DNA from 4 places in the Streptomyces sp. NPDC002838 genome. Region 4 is predicted to be linked to each of the others. Evidence: riboswitches for the same ligand, from Rfam matches in the RefSeq annotation. Region 4 holds a riboswitch; each other region holds the start of a gene.
What was found. Region 4 has a riboswitch for cyclic di-AMP ahead of ABT063_RS18960 (M23 family metallopeptidase). Riboswitches for the same ligand answer to the same signal wherever they lie in the genome.
Positions count from the first base shown of each region.

Region 1: another riboswitch for cyclic di-AMP. It lies ahead of ABT063_RS17480 (C40 family peptidase); the one in region 4 lies ahead of ABT063_RS18960 (M23 family metallopeptidase).
Region 2: another riboswitch for cyclic di-AMP. It lies ahead of ABT063_RS11595 (M23 family metallopeptidase); the one in region 4 lies ahead of ABT063_RS18960 (M23 family metallopeptidase).
Region 3: another riboswitch for cyclic di-AMP. It lies ahead of ABT063_RS15425 (C40 family peptidase); the one in region 4 lies ahead of ABT063_RS18960 (M23 family metallopeptidase).

Region 1 is NZ_JBEOVF010000011.1:201,827-209,157, reverse strand. It holds gene ABT063_RS17495 (VanZ family protein) at 1-133, shown strand, start outside; gene ABT063_RS17490 (C40 family peptidase) at 233-1,300, opposite strand; gene ABT063_RS17485 (hypothetical protein) at 1,759-2,112, shown strand; gene ABT063_RS17480 (C40 family peptidase) at 2,135-3,295, opposite strand; cyclic di-AMP (ydaO/yuaA leader) riboswitch at 3,304-3,457, opposite strand; gene ABT063_RS17475 (hypothetical protein) at 3,734-4,027, shown strand; gene pcrA (DNA helicase PcrA) at 4,103-6,589, shown strand; gene ABT063_RS17465 (M23 family metallopeptidase) at 6,651-7,331, opposite strand, start outside.
Region 2 is NZ_JBEOVF010000007.1:19,575-26,905, forward strand. It holds gene lhgD (L-2-hydroxyglutarate dehydrogenase) at 1-701, shown strand, start outside; gene trmB (tRNA (guanosine(46)-N7)-methyltransferase TrmB) at 897-1,805, shown strand; gene ABT063_RS11585 (PrsW family intramembrane metalloprotease) at 1,856-3,175, shown strand; gene ABT063_RS11590 (aldo/keto reductase) at 3,360-4,307, opposite strand; gene ABT063_RS11595 (M23 family metallopeptidase) at 4,390-5,418, opposite strand; cyclic di-AMP (ydaO/yuaA leader) riboswitch at 5,431-5,588, opposite strand; tRNA gene ABT063_RS11600 (tRNA-Met) at 5,894-5,967, opposite strand; gene ABT063_RS11605 (dihydrofolate reductase family protein) at 6,043-7,170, opposite strand; gene ABT063_RS11610 (MarR family winged helix-turn-helix transcriptional regulator) at 7,226-7,331, shown strand, end outside.
Region 3 is NZ_JBEOVF010000010.1:5,363-12,693, forward strand. It holds gene ABT063_RS15415 (ATP-dependent Clp protease proteolytic subunit) at 63-698, shown strand; gene ABT063_RS15420 (hypothetical protein) at 706-1,014, shown strand; cyclic di-AMP (ydaO/yuaA leader) riboswitch at 1,431-1,565, shown strand; gene ABT063_RS15425 (C40 family peptidase) at 1,569-2,042, shown strand; gene ABT063_RS15430 (DUF6328 family protein) at 2,134-2,739, shown strand; gene ABT063_RS15435 (LysE family translocator) at 2,675-3,295, opposite strand; gene ABT063_RS15440 (LysR family transcriptional regulator) at 3,400-4,314, shown strand; gene ABT063_RS15445 (ATP-binding protein) at 4,318-4,776, opposite strand; gene ABT063_RS15450 (helix-turn-helix domain-containing protein) at 5,058-5,918, shown strand; gene ABT063_RS15455 (DUF397 domain-containing protein) at 5,932-6,162, shown strand; gene ABT063_RS15460 (8-amino-7-oxononanoate synthase) at 6,204-7,331, opposite strand.
Region 4 is NZ_JBEOVF010000013.1:76,899-84,229, reverse strand. It holds gene ABT063_RS18970 (M16 family metallopeptidase) at 1-900, shown strand, start outside; gene ABT063_RS18965 (M16 family metallopeptidase) at 897-2,285, shown strand; cyclic di-AMP (ydaO/yuaA leader) riboswitch at 2,510-2,672, shown strand; gene ABT063_RS18960 (M23 family metallopeptidase) at 2,685-3,470, shown strand; gene ABT063_RS18955 (GntR family transcriptional regulator) at 3,659-4,354, shown strand; gene ABT063_RS18950 (HPr family phosphocarrier protein) at 4,524-4,805, opposite strand; gene ABT063_RS18945 (bifunctional acetate--CoA ligase family protein/GNAT family N-acetyltransferase) at 5,013-7,331, shown strand, end outside.

The DNA.
Region 1 (7,331 bases), on a different contig from region 4:
CAGGGCAGTCCAACGCGGAGGCACCTGGCGCGCCGAATGGACCGTTGAGGTGTCCATCTCCGGCAGCGACCCCTACCTCGTGTTCGTCGACGCCGAGACGGCGAAGGTCCACGACGCCGCACCCACCGTCTGACACTAGCGACGCCGCACTGACACAGCTCAACAGCACTCGATGAGCTGTTCGTTGCCCCGGCGCCGGGCAGATTTCGGGCGACTGCGGAGGCCCGCCCGCTCACGCCACCCGCGTAGCCCCCGCAAACGGCATCTCGCTGAGCGGCGCCACCCGCACCGGCGCCGACGGCCTCGGGGCGTGGATCATCTGGCCGTTGCCGATGTAGATGCCGACGTGGCTGATGCCGGAGTAGAAGAACACCAGGTCGCCCGGGCGCAGCTCGGAGCGGGACACGCGGCGGCCGGCGTCGATCTGGGCGTAGGTCGTGCGGGGGAGGGAGATACCGGCGGAGCGGTACGCGGCCTGGGTCAGGCCCGAGCAGTCGAAGGCGTTCGGGCCGGTCGCGCCCCAGACGTAGGGGCTGCCGAGCTTGGAGTAGGCGTAGGAGACGGCCGCCACCGCACGGGAGTTGGGCGCCTGGGACGTGACCGCCCCGGGGGCCGCGAGGCCGTCCCGTGCGGCCGTCGAGGACCGGGAAGCGCGGGACGTGTCGCCGCCCGACCCGAGCAGCGCGCGCTCCTCCGCCGTCAGCTGGGACATCAGCCGTCGTACCGCGTCCAGCTTGCCGTTGATCGTCTTCTTGTGCTGTTTGAGCTCCGCCTGACGCGACTTGAGCGAGGTCAGCTCGATGTGAGAGGCCCCGCGCAACTGCTCGATCTCCCGCAGCTGTTCGCGGACACGGGCCACGGACGAGGCCTGACGGTTGCCCGCCCGTTCGGCGAACTCGGCGCCGTCCAGGTACCGGTCGGGGTCGTCGGCGAGCGCGAGTCGGAGCGCGGGGTCCAGACCGCCGTCGCGGTACTGAGCGGCGGCCATCGAACCCAGCGCGTCCCGCGCCGAGTTGAGCTTCTGCGTCCTGCGCGCCGCCTCGTCCTGCAGCGAGTTCAGCCGCGTCCGGGCCGCCTCCGCCTTCTCCTTCGCGCCGTTGTACTTCTCGGTGGCGACCTCCGCCTCCTGGTACAGCTTGTCCACCTTCGCCTTGACCTGCGCCGGCGTCAGCCGCGGCTCGGCGTGTCCGGTCCCGTCGAAGCCGGTCGCGGTCGCCGCGCCCGCCAGGGCGATGGTCGCCGCTGTACGGGCCTTGTTTCCGCCGGCCGAGCGTTGTCTGGGCTTGCGGTGCGCTGCCACGTGGACTGCACGTCCTTTCGTACGACTCGTACGACCGCCTCGTCCGTACGGCCGTCGAGCGGAGCGGACGTACGGCCGCCCGGAGGCGGATCACGCGTCCGGCGGCGGCCCGCACAGGGGAAGCGGACCGCCGCCGGACCTTCTTGGCGGTGGTGGCCGACTGCCGCCCCTGGCCCGGGCGGCGGTGGGGAGCCGGCCACCTGGTGGAGGACGCTAAACCTCGCCGTGTCGGCGCGGTAACGGGTTGTGCGGAAGTGCCGCGAGCGGACCACCAGGGACCATTTGTGACCGTGATCCCGTGTCGCCGCCGTCGACTTCACGCAGCGCGATGACCGAAGTGCCGATTCAGGGACACGCGCGAGTGAGGGGCTGCTATGGGCCGCATATATGCAAGATCCGGGTAAGGAGGGTGGCCCGGTGTCAGGAGACACAGACGCCCCTGATTAGGCTCCGGCCTCATGGACGTACTCATCCATCTCTTCGTCGGCCTGCACATCATCGGCATCGCCGCGCTGCTCGGCGGCTTCCTCACCCAGATGAAGGCGATGGGTGAGGGAACAGCGCGGTTCAACCCGGCGATGCTGCACGGGGCGCTGACGATGCTGGTCACCGGCGCGATCCTGGTCGGCCTCAACCAGGCCGACGACCAGAGCGTCAACAACGTCAAGATCGGCGTGAAGCTGGCGCTGCTGGTCGTGATCCTCGGCCTCGTCTATGTGAAGCGGGACGACGAGAAGGTGGACAAGGGCCTGTTCGGCCTGGTGGGCCTGCTGACGACGGCCAACATCTTCATCGCGGTGCTGTGGACGTGACGCCGGCCCCGACGCCGGTGTCTCAGGCCGGTCGCACCACGCTGTGGATCGCCGACTCGCCGTCGTAGTAGATCGACTCCTCGCGGACGTACGCGCCCGGCTTCGGGGCGTGGATCATCATGCCGTTGCCGATGTAGATGCCGACGTGGCTGACGTCGTCGTAGAAGAAGACCAGGTCGCCGGGCTGGGCGGCGGAGACGGAGACCGTGGTGCCGGCGTTGACCTGGTCGTAGGTGACACGGGGGATGTCGACGCCGGCGGCCTTCCAGGCGGCCTGGGTGAGGCCGGAGCAGTCGTAGGAGCCGGGGCCGGTGGCGCCCCAGACGTACGGCTTGCCGATCTGGGCGCGGGAGAAGGCGAGCGCCTTCTCGGCCTTGGTGGCGTAGGAGGCGTCGGTCGCGGGAGTGCTGGGGGTGCTGGTGTCGGCGGAGCTGTTCTGCTCCTGCTGGGCCGCGGCCTCCTGCCGGGCCCTTTCCTCCTCCGCCTGCTGCCGCGCGAGCTCCGCGGCCTTGCGTGCCGCCTCCTGCTGCCTCTCCTTCTCGATCGCCGCGAGCCGCGCCTTCTCCTCGGCGGTCAGCTGCGACAGGAGTGCGCGCGCGTCGGCGAGCTTCTTCTGGACGGTCGCCTTGGCCGTCCTCAGGTCGCCCTGCGACTCGGTGAGCGTCTCGAGGCTCTGGGTGGCCTCCTGGCGCTTCTTCATCGTCGCGGACTGCTCGGTGACGTAGTCGTCGACCGCGCCCTTCTGCCTACTGGTCAGGCGACCCATCAGCTGGGTCTGGTCGAAGTAGTCCTGCGGGGAGTCCGCGAGCAGGAAGGTCGAGGTGTCGGGGGCGGAGGCGCCGGTGCGGTACTGGGCGGCGGCGAAGGAACCCAGCTCCTCCCGCGCCTCGTTGAGCTTCTGGGTGCGCTGGGCGACGTCGTCGAGGAGGGTGTCGACGCGCTTGCGCTGCTGCGCGGTCTTCTCCTTGGCCGCGTTGTACTTGTCGGTCGCCGACCCCGCCTGGCGGTACAGGTCGTCGACCTTCTTCTCGACCTCTTCGAGGCTCGGTTTGTCGTCGGCCGGGGCGGCGTTGGCCGACTGGGACAGCAGGGCCACGGAGGTGAGGGCCGCCGTGGCGAGGGCGGGGGTCCGTATGCCTGCTACGCGCGTACCCGAAGGACGCGACTTGCGGTGCGACGCCAAGGGAGGCGACTCCTTCCATGTTCCGCCTACCGAGTTAGCTGTCGGGTTCGGGCGGGTAATTAGGAAGGGTTGCCCTACGGCCCTGCCCCGGAGGCAGTCGGGCCGATTCACCCCAAGTTCGGTGGGTCCCCGGCTCCGGTCGCGCGGCGGCGCTCCGGACTCGGCGGAGGCCGCGCGGCCCGGCGACGTTCGCCGGTGGAGGTCGTACGGCCTGCCCGGCACGGTAGCCAACGCGTGTGGCCCCTGTGAAGGTTGATGTTCGATATGCCCGATACATTTTCGTGACCTAGGGTCAGGACGTCGCGCACCGTGACCAATCCGGAGTGATCTGCGGAGACTTGTGCTTATTTTGGTCGAAGTGATGCCGTCCGCCCGCTTAGGGACGCTAGCTTCCGGTCAGCCTCGGTCCGGTGTCGTGGCGGGTGGGAGGGATACGCCATGGGGTATGCCGCAAAGATCCTCGGCTGGAAGCCGGGCTTCGGCTCGATCAGCGGCCTCGGCTTCAACGACAAGGGCGACCTGTACGTCAGCCGGCTCTTCGCCGGCCAGGTGACCAAGGTCTCGCACGGCAAACGTACGAGGGTGAAGGTGCCGTACCCGGCGGGCGTGGCCGTCGACCCGTACGACGGCAAGGTCTACGTCTCGGCCTGGTCGATCGCGGACCGTGACGGGACGGTCATGGAGGGCAAGAAGACGCCGGGCGGGCAGCTCTGGAAGATCCTCGGCTGCTGAGCCCGCCCTTCGGAAGCGGAGATGTTCTCAGGGCGGCGGCGGGGTGTCAGTGGGGAGCCCTAGACTCGGAGAGCGATGAGCAGCCTCTTTGACGACAGCTTCCTGGCGGACCTCCAGGCCCCCCGCGGCCACGAGGAAGAGCCCCCGCCGCCGCCCGACGACGATCACGTACCGGATCCGGTTCCGGACGATCTGTTCGGCGGGAAGTTCGACGTGCCGCCGGACCGGGACGCCTACTACCGCGACGGCGCCCCGCGCCCGGCCGTGGACGCGGCCGCGCTCCTGGAGGGGCTGAACGAGAACCAGCGTGCCGCCGTCGTGCACCACGGCACCCCGCTGCTCATCGTGGCCGGCGCCGGCTCCGGCAAGACCCGTGTGCTCACGCACCGCATCGCGTACCTGCTCGGCGAGCGGAACGTCCACCCGGGTCAGATCCTCGCGATCACCTTCACCAACAAGGCCGCGGGCGAGATGAAGGAGCGCGTCGAGCACCTCGTCGGCCCGCGCGCGAACGCGATGTGGGTGATGACCTTCCACAGCGCATGCGTGCGGATCCTGCGGCGCGAGAGCAAGAAGCTCGGCTTCACGTCCTCCTTCTCGATCTACGACGCCGCCGACTCCAAGCGTCTGATGGCGCTGGTCTGCCGCGACCTGGACCTCGATCCCAAGCGCTTCCCGCCGAAGTCCTTCAGCGCCAAGATCAGCAACCTCAAGAACGAGCTGATCGACGAGGAGGACTTCGCCGCCCAGGCCACCGACGGCTTCGAGAAGACCCTCGCCCAGGCCTACGCCCTGTACCAGTCGCGGCTGCGCGAGGCGAACGCCCTCGACTTCGACGACCTGATCATGACGACGGTCAACCTGCTGCGCGCCTTCCCGGACGTCGCCGAGCACTACCGCCGCCGCTTCCGGCACGTCCTCGTCGACGAGTACCAGGACACCAACCACGCCCAGTACGCCCTGGTCAGGGAACTCGTCGGCACCTCCGAGCACCCGGTGGACGTCCCGCCCAGTGAGTACGACGTGCCGCCCGCCGAGCTCTGCGTCGTCGGCGACGCCGACCAGTCGATCTACGCCTTCCGCGGCGCGACCATCCGCAACATCCTCCAGTTCGAGGAGGACTACCCGGACGCGACGACGATCCTGCTGGAGCAGAACTACCGCTCCACCCAGACGATCCTGTCCGCGGCCAACGCGGTCATCGAACGCAACGAGTCACGCCGCCCCAAGAACCTGTGGACCAACGCGGGCGCGGGCGCGCGCATCACCGGCTATGTCGCCGACACCGAGCACGACGAGGCACAGTTCGTCGCCGACGAGATAGACCGTCTCACGGACGCCGGCGAGGCGAAGGCCGGCGACGTCGCCGTCTTCTACCGTACGAACGCCCAGTCCCGTGTCTTCGAAGAGGTCTTCATCCGCGTCGGCCTGCCCTACAAGGTCGTCGGCGGCGTCCGCTTCTACGAGCGCAAGGAGGTCCGGGACGTCCTGGCCTACCTGCGCGTGCTGGCCAACCCGGAGGACTCGGTCCCGCTGCGGCGGATCCTCAACGTTCCCAAGCGGGGCATCGGCGACCGCGCCGAGGCGATGATCGACGCCCTGTCCCAGCGGGAGAAGATCAGCTTCCCGCAGGCGCTCAAGCGCGTCGACGAGGCGTACGGCATGGCCGCGCGGTCGACCAACGCCGTGAAGCGGTTCAACACGCTGATGGAGGACCTGCGCACGATCGTCGAGTCCGGCGCCGGACCGGCCACCGTCCTGGAGGCGGTGCTCGAACGGACCGGCTACCTCGCCGAGTTGCAGGCCTCCACCGACCCACAGGACGAGACCCGGATCGAGAACCTTCAGGAACTCGCCGCCGTGGCCCTGGAGTTCGAGCAGGAGTCGGCCGAGGGCGAGGCGTCCGGCTCGCTCGCCGACTTCCTGGAGCGGGTCGCGCTGGTCGCCGACTCCGACCAGATCCCCGACGAGGGCGAGGACGGCTCCGGCGTCATCACCCTGATGACCCTGCACACCGCCAAGGGCCTGGAGTTCCCGGTCGTCTTCCTGACCGGCATGGAGGACGGCGTCTTCCCGCACATGCGCGCCCTCGGCCAGACCAAGGAGCTGGAGGAGGAGCGGCGCCTGGCGTACGTCGGCATCACGCGCGCGCGGGAACGGCTGTATCTGACGCGGTCGTCGATGCGGAGCGCGTGGGGGCAGCCGTCGTACAACCCGCCGTCCCGCTTCCTGGAGGAGATCCCCCCGCAGCACGTGGACTGGAAGCGGACGGGGGCGACCGCGCCGGTGTCCTCCGGTCCGGCGTCCGGGGTGGCGGCCTCGCTGTCCTCCTCCCGTTCGCGCTCGGCGGCGTCGGGCGCGTCGGGCTTCGCCACGCGCCGGGCTTCGGACAAGCCGGTGGCCTCGCTGGCGGTCGGGGACCGGGTGACGCACGACCAGTTCGGACTGGGCACCGTGACGGCGGTGAAGGGCACGGGGGCGAACGCGGAGGCGACGATCGACTTCGGGGACGAGAAGCCGAAGCGGTTGCTGCTGCGGTACGCGCCGGTGCAGAAGCTGTAGCTCGGCCCCGGTGGGCTCCCGTTGAACGGCGGGGGCTCACAAGGGGGTCGCTTACGGTCGCTTACGTCGGGTCGACGCCGTGGCTGCGCAGCCAGGGAAGCGGGTCGATGGCCGAGCCGCCCGCCGGCCTTACCTCGAAGTGCAGGTGCGGGCCGGTCGAGTTGCCCGAGTTGCCGGAATACGCGATCGGGTCGCCGGCCTTGACGGTCGTACCGGAGGAGACCCGGTAACTGGAGAGGTGGCAGTACCACGTCTCCGTGCCGTCCTTCGCCGTCACGATCATCATGTTGCCGTACGCGCTGTTCCACTCGGTACGGACGGTGCCGTCGGTCGCGGCCATCACCGTCGTGCCGTAGGAGACCGGGAAGTCGATGCCGGTGTGCACGGACATCCAGTTGATGCCGGACTGGCCGTAGTAGGCGCTGAGTCCGTGCTGCGCGACCGGCAGCGCGTACTTGGGGCGCAGCCGCTCCTTGCGGGCCGCCTCCGCCGCCGCCTTCTTCTTCTCGGCGAGCTGCTGGGCCTTGAGATCGATGCGCTCCTGCGTACGGCTGACCCGGTCGCTGAAGTCGTGCGCCTCGGCGGAGAGGCTCTCGAGTTGGGAGTCCAGCTTGTTGTTCGCGGCGGACGGCTGCACGGGGCCCGCGGCCGCCGCGGTCGTCGTCGCTTCCTTGCCGTCGCCGGTCAGGGTGCCGACGGAGGCGGCGGCGATCCCCGCGACGCCCATCACACACGCCGAGGG
Region 2 (7,331 bases), on a different contig from region 4:
ACGGCGCGGAGGTTGTGCGGATCGACCGGCGGGCGGGGCTCGGGGTCGCCGTGCTCACCGGGGCCGGGGACGTCGTACGCGCGCGCGTGCTCGTGAACTGCGCCGGGCTGTACTGCGACGAGGTCGCTCGGATGACCGGGGACGAGCCGGGGATGCGGATCGTGCCGTTCCGGGGGGAGTACTACTCGCTGGCGCGGCGCGAGCTGGTGCGGGGGCTGGTGTATCCGGTGCCGGATCCGGCGTTTCCGTTCCTCGGGGTGCATCTCACCCGCGGGATCGACGGGGATGTGCACATCGGGCCCAACGCGGTGCCGGCGCTGGCGCGGGAGGGGTACGGGTGGGGGACCCTGCGGGTGCGGGAGCTGGGGGCGACGCTGGCGTGGCCGGGGGCGTGGCGAATCGCTCGGCGGCACTGGCGGTACGGGGCGGGGGAGCTGCGGCGGTCGGTGTCGAAGGGGGCGTTCGTCGGGGCGGTGCGGAGGTTGTTGCCCGGGGTTGAGGAGGGGGATCTGGTGCCGGCCGCGGCGGGGGTGCGGGCGCAGGCGGTGTTGCGGGACGGGACGTTGGTGGATGACTTTCTGATTCGGGAGGGGGAGCGGGCTGTGCATGTGCTGAACGCGCCTTCGCCTGCGGCGACGGCTTCGCTGCCGATCGGTCGGGAGGTGGCTCGGCGGGCGTTGGCTGTGCTGGGCACGCTGTGAGGGGGCGGTGGTTTTCGCCCCCGCCGCCCGCCCGCACCCGCACCCGCCGACAGCGCCAACCCCCACAGGGGCCATCCGCACCCGACAGCCAAAGCCGCACGGGTGGTGCGGGTGGGAACACAAACCCGGCCGAAAGCCGGGTGCCCCCGGACGGACCGGTCGACAGGTCACCGTCCCCGTAAAATCGACCTCACTGTGTCTGACTTTCTCCACTCCCCCGAAACCCCCCAGCCAGCCGCCCCCGTCCCCACGCCCGGCGGTGGTTCCCTCCGGCGCACCCGGGCCAAGGGCGAGCCCCGGTTCCCGGACGGCCCCCAGGCCGATCCCGCCGGGTCGCACTTCGAGCGGCGGATTCGGAGTTTTCAGCCGCGGCGGAGTCGGGTGACGGCCGGGCAGGCGGACGCGTTGCAGCGGTTGTGGCCCAAGTGGGGGCTCGATATCGACGGGCAGCGCGCCATCGATCTCGGTGAGCTGTTCGGGAACGGCAATCCCGTCGTCCTCGAGATCGGGTTCGGGATGGGGGAGGCCACGGCCCGGATGGCCGCCGCCGACCCGGACACCAACATCCTCGCCGTGGACGTGCACACCCCGGGGCAGGGCAATCTGCTCAGTCTCGCCGACAGGAACGGGCTGTCCAACATCCGGGTGGGGAACGGCGACGCGATCATCCTGCTGCGCGAGATGCTCACCCCCGACTCCCTCGACGGCCTGCGCGTGTACTTCCCCGACCCCTGGCCGAAGAAGCGGCACCACAAGCGGCGGCTGATCCAGCCGGAGTTCCTCACGCTCGCCGCGACCCGGCTCAGGCCGGGGGCGATCGTGCACTGCGCGACCGACTGGGAGCCGTACGCGGAGCAGATGCTCGAGGTGCTCACGGCGCACCCCTACTTCGAGAACACGCAGCCCAACGGCGGTTTCGCGCCACGTCCGGCCTTCCGGCCGCTGACCCGTTTCGAGGGGCAGGGACTGGAGAAGGGACATGTCGTGAACGACCTGCTCTTCCGCCGCGTACAGCACGAGGACCAGCAAGAGAGCCGACAAGAGAGCCGGCACGAAAGCCGGCACGAAGACCGACGCGAAGAACAACCCCCCACCGGCGCCTGAGCCGCCTCACGCTCCTGCGGCGGCGCCTCTGCCTCGTTAGGGTCAATGCCGTGGCCACCTGTCCCCCGTACCCGACGCACCCCAGTGATCCCGCCGACGGCGCACTGCGGCACGCACACTGGTGGCAGAAGAAGTGGGTGCGTTACGGCGCGCTGATCACCCTCCTCACGCTCTCCGGGCTCGTCATCCTCGCCCTTGTCCGCGAACAGACCGGCACCGAGGGGTTCCTGGTCGGGCTCGGGCTCGCGGTGCTGCCGGTGCCGCTGCTCATAGCCGTCTTCCGGTGGCTCGACCGGGTGGAGCCCGGCCCCTGGCGGAACCTGCTGTTCGCCTTCGCCTGGGGGGCCTGCGCGGCGGCGCTGATAGCGATCGTCGCCAACAGCTTCGCCACCAGATGGATAGCGACGGCGACCGCCGATCCCTCCAGCGCGGACACTCTCGGGGCGACCGTGATAGCGCCGGTCGTGGAGGAGTGCGCGAAGGCGGCCGCGGTCCTGCTCGTCTTCCTCTTCCGACGCCGGGACTTCACCGGCATCGTCGACGGGGTGGTGATAGCCGGGGTCACCGCCACCGGCTTCGCGTTCACCGAGAACATCCTCTACCTCGGCACCGCCTTCGGCACCGACCAGCTCACCGGCGACAGCGGGATCGCCTCCGTCACCGCCGCGACCTTCTTCGTGCGGGTCATCATGTCGCCGTTCGCGCACCCGCTCTTCACCGTCCTCACCGGCATCGGCTTCGGCATCGCCGCGCTGTCGGGCGACCGCCAGCATGTGAGGCGTGTCCTGCTCCCCCTGTCCGGGCTGCTGCTCGCGATGGGCATGCACGCGATCTGGAACGGGTCGTCGACGTTCGGCGAGTACGGGTTCTTCGCCGTCTACGCGGCCTTCATGGTGCCCGCGTTCGGGCTGCTGACCTGGCTGGTCATCTGGACCCGGCAGCGCGAGCTGAAGACCGTACGGGAGGAACTGCCGGCGTACACCGTGGCGGGCTGGCTGACCCCGGCCGAGCCGTACGCGCTCGGCTCGATGCGGGCCCGGCAGCTGGCCCGCGACTACGCCCGGCACCACGGCGGGCGGTCCGCGGCGCGGGCGGTCGCGCAGTACGAGGCGTACGCGACCTCGCTGGCGTTCCTACGGCATCGGGGGCGCCGTGGCCGCGCGGGCGCCGACTTCGTCGTACGGGAACGGGAGTTGCTGCACGAGCTGTGGCGCCGCCGGGAGGTGGCGCGTCCCGCCCTGGACCACGCGGCACGGGTGACGGCCCCGCCGGTGGCGGTGGCCGCGCCGCCGTGGCCGGTGTACGGGGTGTACGGGTATCCGGCGTCTCCCGTGGTGCGGTATCCGGCCTACAACCCGTACCGGACGTGATCGCCGAGCGTCGCGGCGGCTACGACACCGCCGGATCCCGCCGTCGCGGCTGAGCACCGCCGCGGCGAAGAGAAGCGGCCGACGGCAGAAAGCGGCCATCCGAAGCTCAAGCCGCCGAGAAGAACCCGCCCGCCCGAGAACCAGGCCAACGCCTCCGGCAAGTCAGAACCCAGCCTCCGGCGAGTCAGGCCGACGCCTCCGCCAGGCGTGCGAGCTCGGGCTCCGTCAGGGTGAGCTCCGCAACGCCCAGCAGCGCCGGCAGCTGTTCCACCGTCCGCGCGGAGGCGATCGGGGCCGCCACCGTCGGCTGGGCGGCCAGCCACGCCAGGGCGACCGTGGGGACCGGGGCGTCGTGGGCCTCGGCGATCTCGTCGAGGGCGGCGAGGACCTTCCGGCCGCGCTCGGTCTCCAGGTGCTTGGCGGCGCCCGCGGCCGCCCGCGCGCTGTCGACCGTCCTGCCGGGGCGGTACTTGCCGGTGAGGAAGCCGGAGGCCAGCGCGTAGTACGGGACGGCGGCCAGGCCGGAGCGCTCGGCGAGGTCCTGCAGATCGCCCTCGTAGGTGTCGCGCGAGACCAGGTTGTAGTGGGGCTGGAGGGCCACGTACCGCGCCAGGCCCTCGCGGTCGGAGAAGGCGAGGGACGCCTCCAGCCGCTCGGCGGAGATGTTGGACGCGGCGATGTACCGCACCTTGCCCGAGCGCACCAGTTCGTCGAGCGCGCCGATGATCTCCTCGACCGGCACTTCCGGCTTGTCGAAGTGGGTGTAGTAGAGGTCGATGTAGTCGGTGGCGAGGCGGCGCAGTGAGGCGTCGGCGGCGGCCTTGATGTTGGCGGCGGACAGGCCCCGGTACTCAGGGTGCTGGCTCACCTTGGTCGCGATCACCACGTCCGCGCGGTTGCCGCGTACCTTGACCCACTTGCCGATGACGGTCTCGGACTCGCCGCCCTCGTTGCCGTCGACCCACGACGAGTACGAGTCGGCCGTATCGACGAAGTTGCCGCCCGCGGCCGTGTACGCGTCGAGCACGGCGAAGGAGGCAGCCTCGTCGGCGGTCCAGCCGAAGACGTTGCCGCCGAGGGAGAGCGGGAAGACCTCTAGGTCCGAGTTACCGAGCTTGCGGAGAGAAGTCATGCTGTGGATCAACAACCGCGGTGGAGCGCCCCATTCCGGAGGCGCCCGCAAAAACCGCGTAAATCGACGCGGGCTCAGGGTCTCAGGGGTTGAGTCCCTTGCTCCGCAGCCAGGCCATCGGGTCGATCCCGTTGTCGGCCCCGCCCGGGTGGACCTCCAGGTGGAGGTGCGCGCCGGTCACGTTGCCCGTGGCGCCCACGCGGCCGATGACATCGCCGGTGTTGACCTTCTGGCCGACGCTGGCGCTGATCGACGACTGGTGGGCGTACCAGATCTCCGTGCCGTCATCGAGGGTGAGCACCGTCTTGTAGCCGTACGACCCCTCGTAGCCGGCCTGGGTGATCGTGCCGCTGTGCACGGCCTTGATCAGCGTGCCCGTGGGCGCGGCGAAGTCGAGGCCGGTGTGCTGGCCGGAGGACCAGTAGGCGCCGGCCTGACCGAAGGTGGAGGTGATGGTGTACGAGGAGGTCGGCAGCGTGTACTGCCTGGCCAGCTCGGCGAGGCGCTCGGCCTCGGCCTTCTGCCTGGCCTCTTCCTCCGCCTTCTGCTTCGCGGCGGCGGCCTTGGCCTCGGCCTCCTTCGCCGCCTTGGCGGCCGCTTCGGCGGCCTGCTTCTCGGCGGCGGCCGCGGCCTCGGCGGCGGCCTTGCTCTCGACCTGGTCCTGCTGCTGCTCGGCCTGGGCCAGGATCCTGGAGCGCAGCGCCTCACCGGCGCCCGCGGCGCCCTGATCGGTGTCGGCGGAGGCCACACCGACGCTGCTGAGCGCGGTCGCGGAGCCCTCGGAGGCTTCGTCGTCCGATATCAGGGAACCCACGTTGGGCAGGTCGGGCAGGGAGATGGACACCGGCGGCTTGCCGGTCTGCGCGCTGGCCATGCCGCCCGCGCTGACGGCGGCTATGACGCCGACGCCGAGGACGGTGGAGCTGCGGGCGAGTCCGCCACGCTGCTTGGCGACACGGTGCCGGCCGCGTACGGGTCGGAGGGACTCCTCGGTGGGGTTCCACTCCGTCCAGGGGCCCTCGTCGGTGCGGTAGCTGTCGTAGCCGAAGGTCTCGGTGTCGCGCTGGCTCGGCTCGAGCGGGGCTTCTGGGGCAGGCCGGTTGGACGCCACGTGGGGCGTGCTCCTTTCCTTCCTTCTCGCCTACCGGGTTAGCTGACGGGTTCGGAGCAGGAAGGTCTCCTACGCGCGTATACCAGCCGTGACTTCACGGTGGTATCCACGCGATTCACCCCATGGTGGTGGTTCCCCGGTTCCCTTGCGGAATTCGGCGCGTGCGCACGGAGCCGCCTCTTGTGACGGCTGGGACGACCGCGCTGCGTTATCGAACGTTAATAGACCCGGGGGCTCGATTCCAAGCTGTTCCACTTGATCATTAACGTTTTCGCCCAGGACTTTACGGCCCATGACCGGCGAAAAACGGGCGAGTTGGCCGCGCCTCATGTGTCACACAGGTATTGACGGTATGTCAGTTGTTATGCGGAGGGCGGTCGCCCGGTCACCACCCGTGACAACGGTCACGAGCGTGCGGGACACACGAAAAAACCGAGGGCCGGAACCCTTTCGGATTCCGGCCCTCGGCCTTCAGTAGCGGGGACAGGATTTGAACCTGCGACCTCTGGGTTATGAGCCCAGCGAGCTACCGAGCTGCTCCACCCCGCGTCGGTAAACACCAGTGTACGCCATGCGAAGGACACAAGTCGCCACGGTTGTCATCGGGGTGGTGCGGGCGCCCTTTCACCCCAGCACATGCCGATTCGGCCCCTTGGCCCGCCCCTCGTACTCCGCCAGCACGACCACCTCCGCACCTCCAGCCGCCAGCACCCCGCTCCCATCGGCCCCCGGCACAAACGTGTCCGGCTCCCGCCAGGCCGTCACCACCCGCCGCACACCCGCCTCCAGGATCAGCCGAGCACACGGCACCGGCCGAGACGCCCGCCGTGCGCACGGCTCCAGGCTGCTGTACACCGTCGCGGACGCCAGCCGAGGATCACCCGGTTCGATCTTCCCCAGCGCCGCCTCCTCCGCGTGCTCGACGGAGTCGCCCTCCCGGGAGTACCCACGCGCCAGCTCCGTACCGTCGGCCGCCACCACCACCGCCCCGACACTGAAGGCCGTCGCCGACGGCGGACACCGCTCCGCCAGCTCGCACGCGAGCCGCAGCCAGTGGTGATCCGCAGCCGACGCGGCCCCACCCACCCCGGGCGCCGTGGGCTCGTACCGCATCAGTACGACGTCACCGACCGCCCGCGTCTCCACCAGCCGCAGACGCCCGCCCTGGTAGGGCCCGGGCCCGAAGAGCCGCGGGGCCTCCGGATCGCCGACGAACAGCGGCGCCAGCACCAGCTGGAGCTCGTCCGCGAGCCCCTGCCGCAGCAGCTGGGTGTGGATCTGTCCGCCGCCCTCGACCATCAGGCGGCGGACCCCGCGGACGTCGTGCAGGTGCGTGAGGAGCCGCCGCCAGTCGAGTTCGGCACCCAGGGGGGCGATATCGGCGGCCAGGCCCAGTGCCCGGGCCCGCTCCGCACCCTTCTCCGTCGTATAGACGATCTTCTCGCCGCCCGTGTGCCAGAACTTCGCCGTCGGGTCGAGGTCCCCGGAGCCGCTGACCGTGACCTTGAGCGGGTACTCCGGCTTGCCGGCGGCCACCCGGGCCGCCCGTCGCTCCGGCGAGTTGACCAGCAGCCGCGGATTGTCGGCCCGGATGGTCCCCGCGCCGACCAGGATCGCGTCGACGGACGCCCGGACCGCGTCGACCCGGTCGAAGTCGGCCGGGCCGGACAGCAGGAGGCGCTCGGGGCCGGTGTCGTCCAGGTAGCCGTCGAGGGAGACGGCGGCGGACAGCAGGACGTAGGGATGAGGCATCGGCACGCTCCCCGGCGGGCTTGGTTCAAGTTTGAAACAAACTTACACTGGTGGCATGACGACTCGCTGGCTCACCCCGAAGGAGCAGCGCGCCTGGCGCGCGTACATCGCCGCGACGCACCTCCTGGAGGACGCGCTCGACCGGCAGCTCCAGCAGGACG
Region 3 (7,331 bases), on a different contig from region 4:
CCCCATCATAACGTCACGTACGTCCTGTACATTTTTTACAGACGCCGAAGGAGGGGTACCCAATGACCCGACCGTCCGCCCGCTACGTCCTGCCCGAGTTCACCGAGCGCACGAGTTACGGGACCAAGTCGATGGATCCGTACTCGAAGCTGCTGGAGGAGCGGATCATCTTCCTCGGGACGCAGATCGACGACACCTCCGCGAACGACCTGATGGCCCAGTTCATGTACCTCGAGCACAAGGACCCGGACCGGGACATCTCGCTGTACATCAACTCTCCCGGCGGCTCGTTCAGCGCGATGTCGGCGATCTACGACACGATGCAGTACGTCGGGTGTGACGTGGAGACGACGTGTCTGGGCCAGGCCGGCTCGTCCGCCGCTGTGCTGCTGGCGGCGGGGACACCGGGCAAGCGGCACCTGCTGCCGGGTGCACGCGTGGTCATCCACCAGCCCGCGCTGGCCGAGCCGGTGCAGGGGCAGGCCAGCGATCTGGCCATCCAGGCCGACGAGTTGACACGGATCCGAGCCCTCCTGGAGGAGATGCTCGTACGGCACACCGGCCGCAGCCAGGAGCAGGTGAGCGCGGACATCGAGCGGGACACGATCCTCAACGCTCAGGAAGCGCTGGAGTACGGACTCGCGGATCAGATCATCCCGAGCCGCAAGACCACCATCGCCCCGCCCACCGGGAGGTGAGCGGCCGGTGCTCCCACCCGAACTGCCGCCGCTGCCCGCCCTCACCCGCGCCGAGGGCGAGCTGATCGACCGTTACCTCGACGTGGTCGACCTGCTCGGGCGCATCAACCCCGTGCACCACGGCGACACCTACCGCGGGCTGCGGGCCGCGCAGGCACTGGTCGGCAAGGCGACCGAACTTCGCGACGCGCTGGCGCTGATGCACCAGCGCGGCGAGGCCGAACTGCACGCGCCCACGCTCACGCGGGCGCTGCGCGTCCTGGACGGCGAGCGCCGCACGGCTCGCGTCACCGTGCCACCGCTCTCCGACAGTTGACGCACCCCCACCCGGCCCGGACGAACCGTCGGATCGAGACGACGTCCGGGCCGGGGTCGAAACGGACCAAACGGCGTACGGCCTATTGGAGTAGTCGCGCGCCCTTTTTCGGGGCCGGCAGACTTGCGCAACGCACGTAGTCCCGGGGCACCGTGAGACGTTCCGGTGCTGGTCCGGGCGTCCTCGGGCCCCTCAACACCCCTTCGAACACGGGGGTGTCCACCCGAACGGGTGAGTGGTGAGTAACAACACAAACCCTCGGTTCCGTTGGGATTTTCGGACATCCGTGAGTGAAGATCCGTGTCTGACGACAAGCCCCCGCCGCAGCGGCGGGGCGATCCGGGCGGACGCCGAGTCCTGCCGCCGTCCGGATGACCGGTCGACAGGAGTGGATCGGCAGGAGTGGAGGACCCAAGCACGACGGGTCGCCGGAACGGTCACGCCATGGCCGGAGCCGAGCAGCCCTTGGGGTGAAGCCGCGTCAGCGGCCGGGCAACTTCGCCAGCCCGAATCCGACAGGTCATCCTTCACAGGCGGCTGACGAAGGGTTGCGCATGACTGCGCTCAATCGTGTCCCGTCGCTCATGGTCCGGGCCGGTACGGCCTCGGCCCTCACCATCGCCGCCGTGGGCGGCTCGATCGTGGCTCCTGGCTTCGCCTCCGAGGCCGAGGCCGCCACGCCGGCGACAAAGGCACTCAAGGTCGCGGCCTCCAAGAAGGGCTCCCCGTACAAGTACGGCGCCACAGGACCACGCCGCTTCGACTGCTCCGGGCTCACGCTGTACTCGTACAAGAAGGCGGGCAAGAAGCTGCCCCGCACGGCCGCCCAGCAGTACAACAAGACGCGCCACATCTCCGTCAAGAGCCGCAAGGCCGGGGACCTGGTGTTCTTCCACTCGGGCTCGAACGTGTACCACGTCGGCATCTACGCCGGGAAGGGGAAGATCTGGCACGCCCCGAAGACCGGGGACGTGGTGCGACTGCAGAAGATCTGGACCAAGAGCGTCTGGTACGGCAGGGTCCGCTGAGCCGCCCACAGGGGGCGGCGGCCTGACTCGCCGTCGCCCCCTGTGGGGCTCCGGGCGCGTGACACGGGCTCAGGTGGTTACCCGTCCCGGCATGGCCGACCACCGTCCCTGCACCGCACGCAACGAGACTCCGCTGGAGCGCGCCGACCGCAACTTCGGCGAGCTGCTCCAGGAACTGCGCGTCACCCAAACAGGGGTCCAGATCCTCTTCGCCTTCCTGCTGAGCCTGGCCTTCACCTCGCGCTTCCCGTCCCTCGACACGGTCCAGCGCACCACCTACGTGACCACGCTCCTGCTCGCGGTCCTCGCGGCGGCGCTGTTCACCGCGCCCGCCGCCCTGCACCGCTCGCTCTTCCAGAAGGGCGCCAAGCCCCGGATCGTCCAGGTCTCCTCGCGGCTGGCATCGGCCGGTCTGGGTGTCCTGGTACTCGCGTTCACCGGGTCGGTGCTGCTCGTGGTGGACGTGACCACCAGCCGGGCCGGCGGGGTGGCCGCGGGCGCGGCGACCCTGCTGGTGTGTCTCGGCCTGTGGGGGCTGCTGCCGCGCCTGGTACAGCGGGCCGGCACCGCCGAGGAACAGCGCTCGGCCGACGAGCGGCACGAGACGGTCGGGCCGCCGGCACACGAGACCGTCAGGCCGCAAGCACCGGTTCGAGCAACAGCACCGCACCGAGAACTGTCAGCGCGCCGCCGGTGACGCCCTCCACCACCCGCGCGGCCCGCGGCCCGCGCAGCCACCGGCCGAGGCGGTCGACCAGCAGAGCCACGGCGTGAAACCAGAGCAGGGCGAGGACGACGACGATCAGCGCGAGCAGCAGGGTCCGGGGCATGGCCGGGCTGCCCGCGGGCACGAACTGCGGCAGCACACTGAGAAAGGTGAGCGAGGCCTTCGGATTCAGAGCGTTGGTGAGGAAGCCCTGCCGCAGCGGGCGCCCGCCGGACGCCGCCTCGTCGGCCAGGGCCGCGCTCGGCCGCCGCAGCGCCCGCAAGGTCCGCAGGCCCAGGTACAGGACATAGGCACCGCCCAGCAGTTGCAGCGCGCGGAACAGCGCGGGTACGGCGGCCAGGACCGCGGCGAGACCGGCCACCGCCAGTGCGGTGTGCACCAGCAGTCCCGCCGTGATGCCGAGCGCGCAGGCGAGGCCGGCCCGGCGGGAGACCAGGGCGTTGCGCACAACGACGGTGAAGTCGGCGCCGGGCATGGCGACCAGGCCAGCGGCGAGACCGGTGAAAGCGATGAGCTGTCCGTCCATGCGCCCCAGCCTGCCGTCCACGAGCCTTCAGCAGGTATGTCGGATCTGCTGGATTAGCCTTAAGCATTGCTTTAGGCTCAGCACCTCAGCCGGAAGGACCCCGCATGTACGACCCCACCCGGCTCGCCGCCCTCGTGGCGGTCGCCGAGGCCGGGTCGATCACCCGGGCAGCCGAGCGTCTCGGCTACACCCCGCCCGCCCTCTCCCAGCAACTGGCCAAGCTGGAGCGGGAGGCGGGTACCGCCCTGCTGGTCCGGCACCATCGCGGGGCGCGGCTGACGGGCGCGGGCGAGGTGCTGGTGGCGCGGGCGCGTCGAGTGCTCGACGAGTTGGAGCGGGCGCGGCACGAGCTGGCGCGGCTGGCGGGCCTGTCCGGCGGCACGCTCAGGCTCGGCACCTTCCAGACCGCCGGCATCCATCTGCTGCCGCCGGTGCTCAGCGCGTTCCGCCGGGCGTATCCGGACGTGGAGCTGATCGTCGCGGACCACGAACCGTCGGCCGGGGTCGCCGCCGTGGCCGCCGGCGAGATCGATCTGGCGATGACGCACCGCTATGAACCGGGGGTCCCGGTCCCGCTCCCCTCCTCCGTCGGCGCGGATCCGATCCTCGTCGAGGAGCTGGTCCTGGTGTCCGCGCCGGGGCACGCCCTCACCAGCGGCACCTCGCGGCTCCCGCTGGCCGAGCTCGCGGGGCAGCCGCTGATCAGCATGGCGCCGGACCATCCGGGGCGGCGGGAGGTGGAGGCGGTGCTGGCACGGGCCGGGGCCACGCCGTCGGTGCTGGTGGCGACTCCGGGGTACGTGCTGGTGTGCGCGCTGGCCAGTGCGGGCCTTGGGGTCGGGGTGGTTCCGGAGATGGTGGCGCGGACGGCGGCCACTCCGGTGGGGATGCGGCTGCTGGAGGCGGGAGAGTTGCGCCGTACGATCTCGGTCGTGTACCGGACCGACGAGAAGGCACCCGCCGCGGACGCGTTCCGGGCCTTGTTGCGGGGCACGTTCGGCCGAGCCAGGCACACGTGAGTTCTACGGGTCCTGCTGTCCTGCCCCAGGCACCGGCGCGGCCGGTACGGTCCACAGCAGTTCGATGGAGACGGTCTTGCCGCCCTCGCGGGTGGGCCGGATTCTCAGCTTGCCGCCGTACTCCGCGGTCAGCCAGCGGATGATCACCAGGCCCCGGCCGTTGTCCTGCTGGACGGCGGCGGGCAGCCGCTTGGGGAACCGCGGGTGGCTGTCGGTGACACCGATGCGCAGGTGTTCGTCACGGTCGAGCTGGAGGTCCACCGTGAAGGTCGGTGACTGCCCGAAGGTGTGCTGTACGGCGTTGGTGGCGAGTTCGGAGACGATGAGGCGGATGGTCTCGGCCGCGTCCGTGTCCGCCGGCAGTCCCCACTCCGCCAGGGTGGTGACCACGTAGGTACGAGCCGCGGAAACCGAGGCGGGTTCGCTCGGCAGAGTGACGGATGCTTCCAGATGGTCTGCCATGGCGACGTCGTCCCTTTCCCACGGGACCGCAGTCCGACACGAAGGCGGAAGGTTCGAGTACGGTCCCGGACTGGTGCTTCGTCGCCAGACTGCCATTACCGCGGCGGTCACGGGTGGCGATCCACCAAGATATGCATATATCTGTCGCTCGAAGCGGTGAACTCTGCGACGGCAGAGCGTATTTGTGCGCTCGTTCGGCGTCTCGGAGTCCGAGTCTCGGAGTCATGCGTGTCTCAAAGCCCCGCAGTCCTGGAGTCCCGGTGGGAGTTAAGGAGTGGCCCATGCAGCACGGTCCCGCGGTGCGCCGCCGGAAACTGGGCGGCGAACTGCGTGCGTTGCGCACCGGGGCGGGGCTCACCAGTGGTGAGGCCGCCCGGCTGGTGGGCTGGCACCAGTCGAAGGTCAGCCGGATCGAGACCGGCGCGAGCGGGGTGAAACCGGCCGATGTGCGGTTACTCCTCGACGCCTACGGAGTGCGGGACGCCCAACTACGCGAGTTGCTGTTGGCGTTGGCGGGATCCGACGAGAGCGGCGGCCGGCACCACTGGTGGCACGCCTACCGCGGGGTACTGCCGCCGACCTACCGGGACTTCATCAGCCTGGAGTCCCAGGCCAGCGCGATGCGCACGCTGGAGACCTCGGTGGTGCCGGGGCTGCTGCAGACGCCCGAGTACGCCCGGGCGGTGACGAAGGCCGCGGTGGACGGGCTGGACGACGAGCGGCTGGACGCGCTGGTCGAGGTGCGGCTGGCCAGGCAGGACGTGCTGAGGTCGCACCCGCCGCTGGAGCTGAGCGCGGTCCTGGACGAGGCCGTGCTGCGCCGGGACGTGGGCGGGCCCGGAGTCATGGCGCGGCAGTTGGAGCGCCTGGTGGAGGCGGCCCTCCTGCCCCAAGTGCGGTTGCAGGTACTGCCGTTCACGGCAGGGGCGCACATCGGCGTCACCGGGCCTTTCGTTATTTTCTCATTTTCGAGCACATCTGATCTGGATGTGGTTGTTCTCGACCACTTGACGAGTAGCCTCTACCTGGAACGGAAAGAAGACCTCCAGGCCTACACCGAGGCCTTCAACACCCTTCGGTTCCACGCCCTTTCGCCCGAGGATTCGTTGGACTACATCGCCGGGATAGGTGACGGCGCGTAAGGAGGCACCCCCCATGTCTGCACTGCCTCGGCACGTACCCTCCAGTACCGATCTGCACGGTGTGCGGTGGCTGCGCAGCAGCTACAGCACCGGAGCGAACAACTGCGTCGAGACGGCCCCGTTGGACCGCGGTCCGTGGACCGGCCTGCTCGCCGTGCGCGACTCGAAGGACCCGGCCGGACCCGCGCTGCTCTTCTCCCCGGAGAGCTGGGCGGGCTTCACGGCCGCGGTGCACCACATCTGACCGGTTCCCTCTCGTGCGGCGCTCGGCCGTGTCACGCCGACTCATGGTCGCGCCTCGCCGATCACCAGTACAGCGCGTTCGATCTGCCCCTCGGAGAGGTCCGCGCGGGCGGTCAGCCTGAGCCGTGAGATGCCGTCGGGGACGGAAGGAGGACGGAAGCAGCCCACGGCCAGCCCGGCCGCACGGCAGTCGGCCGCCCACCGCACGGCCCCCTCCGGGGACGGCGCGCGCACGGAGACGACCGCGGCGTCCGGACGTACCGCCTCCAGACCCGCGGCCGTCAGGCGTGCGTGGAGTTCGCTCGCCACCGCGCGCGCTCGCGCCGCCCGCTCCGGCTCGCGGCGCAGCAGCCGCAGGGCCGCCAGGGCCGCGCCCGCCGCCGCGGGGGCGAGGCCCGTGTCGAAGATGAACGTCCGGGCCGCGTTGACCAGGTGGTCGATCACCCGGGCGGGACCGAGGACGGCTCCGCCCTGGCTGCCGAGCGACTTGGACAGCGTGACCGTGACGACGACGTCGTCGGCGCCCGCGAGCCCCGCCGCGTGCGGGGCTCCGCGGCCGCCTTCGCCGAGGACGCCGAGGCCGTGGGCGTCGTCGACCACCAGGCCCGCGCCGTGCTCCCGGCCGGCCTCGGCGAGCGCGGCCAGCGGGGCCGCGTCGCCGTCGACCGAGAAGACCGTGTCGGACACGACGACGGCGGGACCCTCGTGCGTCTGGAGTGCCTTGCGTACGGCGTCCGGGTCGGCGTGTCCGACGACCTGTGTGGTGCCCCGCGCCAGGCGGCAGCCGTCGATCAGCGAGGCGTGGTTGCCGGCGTCGGAGACGATCAGCGAGCCGTGCGGCGCCAGCGCGGTGACGGCGGCGAGGTTGGCCGCGTATCCGGAGGAGAACACCAGCGCCGCCTCGAAGCCGCAGAAGTCGGCCAGCTCGCTCTCCAGCTCGGTGTGGAGCTCGGTGGTGCCGGTGACGAGCCGTGACCCGGTCGAGCCGCCGCCCCAGGTTCGCGCGGCCCGCGCCGCGCCCTCGGTGACCTCCGGGTGGCGGGCCAGGCCCAGGTAGTCGTTGCTCGCGAGGTCCAGCAGCGGCGTGTCGGCAGGGCGGGGGCGCAGCATCCGTACGAGTCCGGCCCGGCGGCGCAGCCGCGCCTGCTCGTCGATCCAGCCGAACGCCAT
Region 4 (7,331 bases):
GGCCACCCCTACCACCACACTCCGATCGGCTCGATGGCCGACCTGGACGCGGCGACCCTTGAGGACGCGCGCGCTTTCTTCCGCACCTACTACGCGCCCAACAACGCCGTACTCTCCGTGGTCGGCGACATCGACCCGGAGCAGACGCTCGCCTGGATCGAGAAGTATTTCGGGTCCATCCCCGGGCACGACGGCAAGCCCGCCCCGCGCGACGGCTCGCTGCCCGAGGTCCTCGGCGAGCAGCTGCGCGAGGTCGTCGAGGAGGAGGTCCCGGCCCGCGCCCTGATGGCGGCCTACCGGCTGCCCCACGACGGCACGCGCGCGTGCGACGCGGCCGACCTGGCCCTCACCGTCCTCGGCGGCGGCGAGTCCTCCCGCCTGTACAACCGGCTCGTACGACGCGACCGTACGGCCGTCGCGGCCGGCTTCGGCCTGCTGCGGCTGGCCGGAGCGCCCTCCCTGGGCTGGCTGGACGTGAAGACCTCCGGCGACGTCGAGGTGCCGGTCATCGAGACCGCCATCGACGAGGAGCTCGCCCGGTTCGCCGAGGAGGGCCCCACGGCCGAGGAGATGGAGCGCGCCCAGGCCCAGTTGGAGCGCGAGTGGCTGGACCGGCTCGGCACGGTCGCGGGCCGCGCCGACGAACTGTGCCGGTACGCCGTCCTGTTCGGCGACCCGCAGCTCGCTCTCACCGCCGTACAGCGCGTGCTGGAGGTGACGGCCGAGGAGGTCCAGGAGGTCGCCAAGGCCCGCCTGCGCCCCGACAACCGCGCGGTGCTCGTCTACGAGCCGATCTCCGCCGAGATCGCGGAGCACACCCAGGACGCGGATCCCCCCGAAGACCCGGAGGCCGAGGCCACCGTGGAAGCCACCGACGACAACGAGGAGGCGGCCAAGTGACCGAGCTCGCCACGATGGAGTTCCACCCCCAGCCCCGGGCGGGCGAGGCCAGGCCCTGGGCGTTCCCGGCCCCCGCGCGCGGGGCGCTCGACAACGGCCTGACGGTCCTGCGCTGCCACCGCCCCGGCCAGCAGGTCGTCGCCGTCGAGGTGCTCCTGGACGCGCCCCTGGAGGCAGAGCCGGCCGGACTGGACGGCGTCGCCACGATCATGTCGCGGGCCTTCTCCGAAGGCACCGACAAGCACTCCGCGGAGGACTTCGCCGCCGAGCTGGAGCGCTGCGGCGCCACGCTCGACTCGCACGCCGACCACCCCGGCGTACGTCTGTCCCTGGAGGTCCCGGCCTCGCGCCTGGCCAAGGCACTGGGCCTGCTCGCCGACGCCCTCAGGGCGCCCGCGTTCGCCGACAGCGAGGTCGAGAGGCTGGTGCGCAACCGCCTCGACGAGATTCCGCACGAGCTGGCCAACCCCTCCCGCCGCGCCGCCAAGGAGCTCTCCAAGGAGCTGTTCCCGGCGACCTCGCGCATGTCGCGTCCCCGCCAGGGCACCGAGGAGACGGTCGCCGCCATCGACTCCGCGGCCGTACGCGCCTTCTACGAGAAGCACGTCCGCCCCGCCACCGCCACCGTCGTGGTCGTCGGCGACCTCACCGGGATCGAGCTCGACGGCCTGCTCGGTGACACGCTCGGCTCCTGGACCGGGTCCTCGGCCCAGCCGCGGCCGGTGCCGCCGGTGACCGCCGACGACACCGGCCGGGTCGTCATCGTGGACCGTCCGGGCGCCGTCCAGACGCAGCTGCTCATCGGCCGCCTCGGCCCGGACCGGCACGACCGGGTGTGGCCCGCGCAGGTGCTCGGCACGTACTGCCTCGGCGGCACCCTCACCTCCCGCCTGGACCGCGTCCTGCGCGAGGAGAAGGGCTACACCTACGGCGTGCGGGCGTTCGGTCAGGTCCTGCGGTCCGCCCCCGACGGCACCGGCGCCGCGATGCTCGCCATCAGCGGCTCCGTCGACACCCCGAACACCGGTCCGGCCCTGCAGGACCTGTGGACGGTGCTGCGCACGCTCGCGGCGGAGGGCCTGACCGACGCCGAGCGCGACGTGGCCGTGCAGAACCTCGTCGGGGTGGCGCCGCTGAAGTACGAGACGGCCGCGGCCGTGGCGAGCACGCTGGCCGACCAGGTCGAGCAGCACCTGCCGGACGACTTCCAGGCGACGCTGTACCAGCAGCTCGCCGCGACCGGCACCGTCGAGGCCACGGCGGCGGCCGTGAGCGCCTTCCCGGTGGACCGTCTGGTGACGATCCTCGTCGGCGACGCGGCGCAGATCAAGGAGCCCGTGGAGGCCCTCGGCATCGGCCAAGTCACCGTCGTTTCCGCGGAGTAGGCGGCAGTAGGTGCAGGAGTAGGCGCGGACTTGGCCGTACCGCGCGCAGGGGCCCTGGTGACGCAAGAGTCACCAGGGCCCCCTAATGTCCGAATTGAGGGAGAGGTTGCCTGTCTGCCCTGTGGCATGCGCTACAAAAACCCTGATCTGTTTGAGGATTGACACAGGCCCCGTTTAGCTTCATGCGGGCTGTCCGTCAGGCACTTCGCCGCACCCGCGGCACCGGACAGTCATCGCCGAGTCCCCGTACGGCGCGAGCCAGGGGAGCCGGGGACCCACCGCAGTCCCTGGGGTGAATCGGACGCCCGCGCGCAGCGAGGGGGTCCGTAGGAGACCTTCCTGCTCCGAACCCGTCAGCTAACCCGGTAGGCGAGAGGGAAGGAAAGGACCAGCCACTACATGGCGTTCATGTGCGCCACCGGGAAGCACCGTCGTCCCAGCCGGATGAAGCGTGGCACCGTCCAGGCGGCAGGCGTCGCGGCGATCACCACCACCGGCGTCATCGGCACCCTGGCCGCTCCGGCGCTCGCCGCCGAACCCGCCGCCGAGCAGACCGGTCTCACCCCCGTCATCACCATCGGCGACTCGATCGCCGACCAGATCGACGCCCAGGCCGCCGCCCAACAGCAGGCCGCAGAGGAGGCCGAGGCGAAGAAGCAGGCCGCCGAGGCGCGCAAGAAGGCCGAGGAGGCCGCGCGCAAGAGGGCCGCCGAGGCCGCCAAGGAGGCGCGCGAGGCCAAGGAGCGCGCCACCCGCGAGGCCGAGCGCAAGCGCCTCAACACCTTCGTCTCCCCGATATCCGGCTCGTACGTCTCGACCGGCTACAAGACCGGCGGCGCCGTCTGGTCCTCCGGCAGCCACACCGGCGTCGACTTCCACGCCTCGAGTGGCACGTCCGTCCAGGCGGTCGGCTCCGGCACCGTCGTCGAGGCCGGCTGGGGCGGGTCGTACGGCAACCAGATCGTGATCAAGATGAACGACGGCACGTACACCCAGTACGGCCATCTGTCGTCCATCGGCGTCTCGGTGGGCCAGACGGTCACCCCCGGCCAGCAGATAGGCCTCTCCGGCGCGACCGGCAACGTCACCGGAGCGCACCTGCACTTCGAGGCCCGTACGACGGCCGAGTACGGCTCGGACATCGACCCCGTCGCCTACCTCCGCTCGCACGGCGTGAACGTCTGACGACAGACGGCGAGACACCCCGAAGCCCCGGCTCCCCGAGCCGGGGCTTTCGGTCTTTTCGACGATCGGCTGTCCAAAAAATATCCATGGATTCCGGCCCGCCATCGGAAATTCCGGCTCATTGCAATAGAGTCACGGAACACACGTCAATCGTCGACGTTTCACGGGGATTAAGGCGGAGGTCGGTCATGCGTATTCCGGCGCACTCGGTATGCACGGCGATCCGGGACGACATCGTCGCGGGTGTCTACGAGCGCGGCAGCCGGCTCACCGAGGAACTGCTGGCGCGCCGCTACGGCGTCTCGCGCGTCCCCGTCCGGGAGGCCCTGCGCACGCTGGAGGCGGAGGGCTTCGTGGTGACCAGGCGGCACGCGGGCGCGTGCGTCGCGGAACCCACCGAGCAGGAGGGCGCCGACCTGCTGGAGATGCGCATGCTCCTGGAGCCGCTCGGCGCCTACCGGGCCGCCCAGCGGCGCACCGAGGCCCACCTGAAGGTGCTGCGCGGACTGGTCCGGCTGGGCCAGGAGCGGGCCAGGCGGGGCAACAGCGAGGACCTGCGCTCCCTGGGGGGCTGGTTCCACGAGACGCTCGCACAGGCCTCCGGCAGCCCCGCGCTCACCTCGATGCTGACCCAGCTGCGCCACAAGATCGCCTGGATGTACGCCGTGGAGGCGCCGGCCAACCCCGTGGAGTCCTGGACGGAGCACGGCGCGATCGTCGACGCCGTGGCGCGCGGGGACAGCGAGCGCGCTCGGGGGCTCACGGCACTGCACACGGAACGGGCGACGGCCGCGCACCGACTGCGCTTCGCCTCCGGCCCGGAGCGCGTGGAGCGTGTGAGGAACTCGCAACATCCCGTAAACATGACGAGCCTGCGGCATTAACACGGGCGCCGTATACAAAGAGAGTGTAATTCGCGGGGGATTATTTTCGCTGCCCGTAAACGGGAAATACGAAGGGCTCGCCCGATAATTCGGACGAGCCCTTCGGTGCTGCGGGGGTGCGTCTTTCAGGCGACGACCGCCGCGAGCGTCAATTGGGTGCTCAGCTTGCTCAGACGGTCTCGGGGAGTTCCTCGAGACCCTCGGAGACCAGCTTCGCGAGACGGTCGAGGGCCGCGTCCGCACCCTCGGCGTCGGAGGCGAGAACGATCTCCTCGCCGCCCTGGGCGCCCAGGCCGAGGACGGCCAGCATGGAGGCCGCGTTGACGGGGCTGCCGTCGGCCTTGGCGATCGTCACCGGGATGCCTGCGGCCGTGGCGGCCCGGACGAAGATGGAAGCGGGGCGGGCGTGAAGACCCTCGGCCCAGCCGACGTTGACGCGGCGCTCAGCCATGTGATGCTGCCCTTCGGTGTATCAGGGTTGTCTAGACCAGTTTCCCATATCGTGAAGCATGCCCGGAGCGGTCCTTCGTCCCGCCCCGGAGGTGTCGTCGGACCGCGGCCTCGGCCCGACTTCCGTCCTCCACAGACTGCCCCGCGCCGTTGTCGTACGCGAGACCGCCCCGCGCCGTTGTCGTACGCGAGCCGTACTCTGGGGCCCATGCAGACCTCGCCGGACCGGCATGAGTATCCCGCCCACTGGGAGGCCGACGTGGTGCTGCGCGACGGCGGTACCGCGCGCATCCGGCCCATCACCGTTGATGACGCCGATCGCCTCGTCAGCTTCTATGAGCAGGTCTCGGACGAGTCGAAGTACTACCGCTTCTTCGCGCCCTACCCTCGCCTGTCCGCCAAGGACGTCCACCGCTTCACGCACCACGACTTTGTGGACCGGGTGGGACTCGCGGCCACCATCGGCGGCGAGTTCATCGCCACCGTACGCTACGACCGCATCGGCGCCGACGGCATGCCCGCCTCCGCCCCGGCCGACGAGGCCGAGGTCGCCTTCCTCGTGCAGGACGCCCACCAGGGGCGCGGGGTCGCCTCCGCCCTCCTCGAACACATCGCGGCCGTCGCGCGCGAGCACGGGATCCGCCGGTTCGCCGCCGAGGTGCTGCCCGCCAACAGCAAGATGATCAAGGTGTTCACGGACGCCGGGTACACCCAGAAGCGCAGCTTCGAGGACGGTGTCGTACGCCTTGAGTTCGATCTGGAGCCGACGGACCGCTCGCTCGCCGTGCAGTACGCGCGCGAACAGCGGGCCGAGGCGCGGTCCGTGCAGCGGCTGCTCATGCCCGGCTCCGTCGCCGTCGTCGGGACCGGCCGCGCGTCCGGAGGCGTCGGCCGCAGCGTCCTCGGCAACATCAGGGACGCCGGGTTCACGGGTCTGCTGTACGCCGTGAACAGGGCCTTCCCCGAACAGCAGAAGGAACTCGACGGGGTGCCCGCCCACCGCTCGGTGCGGGACATCGAGGGACCGGTCGACCTCGCCGTCGTCGCCGTGCCCGCGGAGCATGTCCCCGAGGTCGTCGAGGAGTGCGGCAACCATGGCGTGCAGGGGCTGGTCGTGCTCTCCGCCGGGTACGCCGACAGCGGGCCCGAGGGGCGCGAGCGGCAGCGCGAACTCGTCCGGCACGCGCGCGCGTACGGCATGCGGATCATCGGGCCGAACGCGTTCGGGATCATCAACACCTCCCCGGACGTCCGGCTGAACGCCTCCCTCGCGCCCGAGATGCCCCGGCCCGGGCGGATCGGGCTGTTCGCCCAGTCCGGCGCCATCGGTATCGCCCTGCTGTCCCGGCTGCACCGGCGCGGCGGCGGGGTCACCGGGGTGACCGGCGTGTCGACCTTCGTCTCGTCCGGCAACCGGGCGGACGTGTCCGGCAACGACGTCCTTCAGTACTGGTACGACGACACCGACACCGATGTCGTCCTCATGTACCTGGAGTCCATCGGCAACCCGCGCAAGTTCACGCGGCTCGCGCGGCGGACGGCGGCGGCGAAGCCGCTGGTCGTGGTGCAGGGGGCCGGTTCCGCTCCGCAGGGGCATGCCGTACGGGCGACTCGGTTGCCGCATGCCACGGTGTCCGCGTTGCTCCGGCAGGCCGGGGTGATCCGGGTGGACACGATCACGGAGTTGGTGGACACGGGGCTGCTGCTCGCGCGGCAGCCGCTGCCCGCGGGGTCGCGGGTGGCGATTCTGGGGAACTCCGAGTCGTTGGGGGTGCTGACGTACGACGCGTGTCTCTCCGAGGGTTTGCGGCCGTTGCCTCCGTTGGATCTGACGACGGGGGCGTCGCCGGGGGACTTCCATGCGGCCTTGTCCCGGGCGTTGGCGGACGACGCGAGTGATGCGGTGGTGGTGACGGCGATACCGGTTGTGGGAGAGGGGCTGGCCGGGGACGCGGCGTTGGCGGAGGCGCTTCGGTCGGCTGCTGAGCGGGTGCCGGGGAAGCCTGTGCTGGTGGTGCATGTGGAGCTCGGGGGGCTTGCTGAGGCGTTGTCGGCTGCGGCCAGTACTGCACCACAGGCGGGTTCAAACGCCCCCGGCGTTGCCGGCGGTGGCCATTCGATCCGCCCTGCGGAACGACTGCCCACCGCGGGAGCGGCAGCGGAACGGGCGCCCGGCGCCGCACAGCCGCCGCCCGCCGCAGGAGCGGGAGGCGCGGCCCCTGCCGCGTCCTCCGCCCGCTCCCGCCTCATCCCCGCCTACCCCGCCGCCGAGCGTGCCGTCCGGGCCCTCTCCGAAGTCGTCCGGTACGCGCAGTGGCGGCGGGACGTCGCCGAGCCCGGGAAGGTGCCCGAGTACGAGGACATCGACGAGAAGGGGGCCGCCGAGCTGATCGGCGGGCTGCTGGCGCGCGGGCAGGGGCTCACCCTCGGCACCGAGGAGACCTGCGAGCTGCTCGGCAAGTACGGCATCCATGCGCACCGCGCCCTGCCCGCCCCCACCCCCGACGACGCAGCCCGAGCCGCCCGC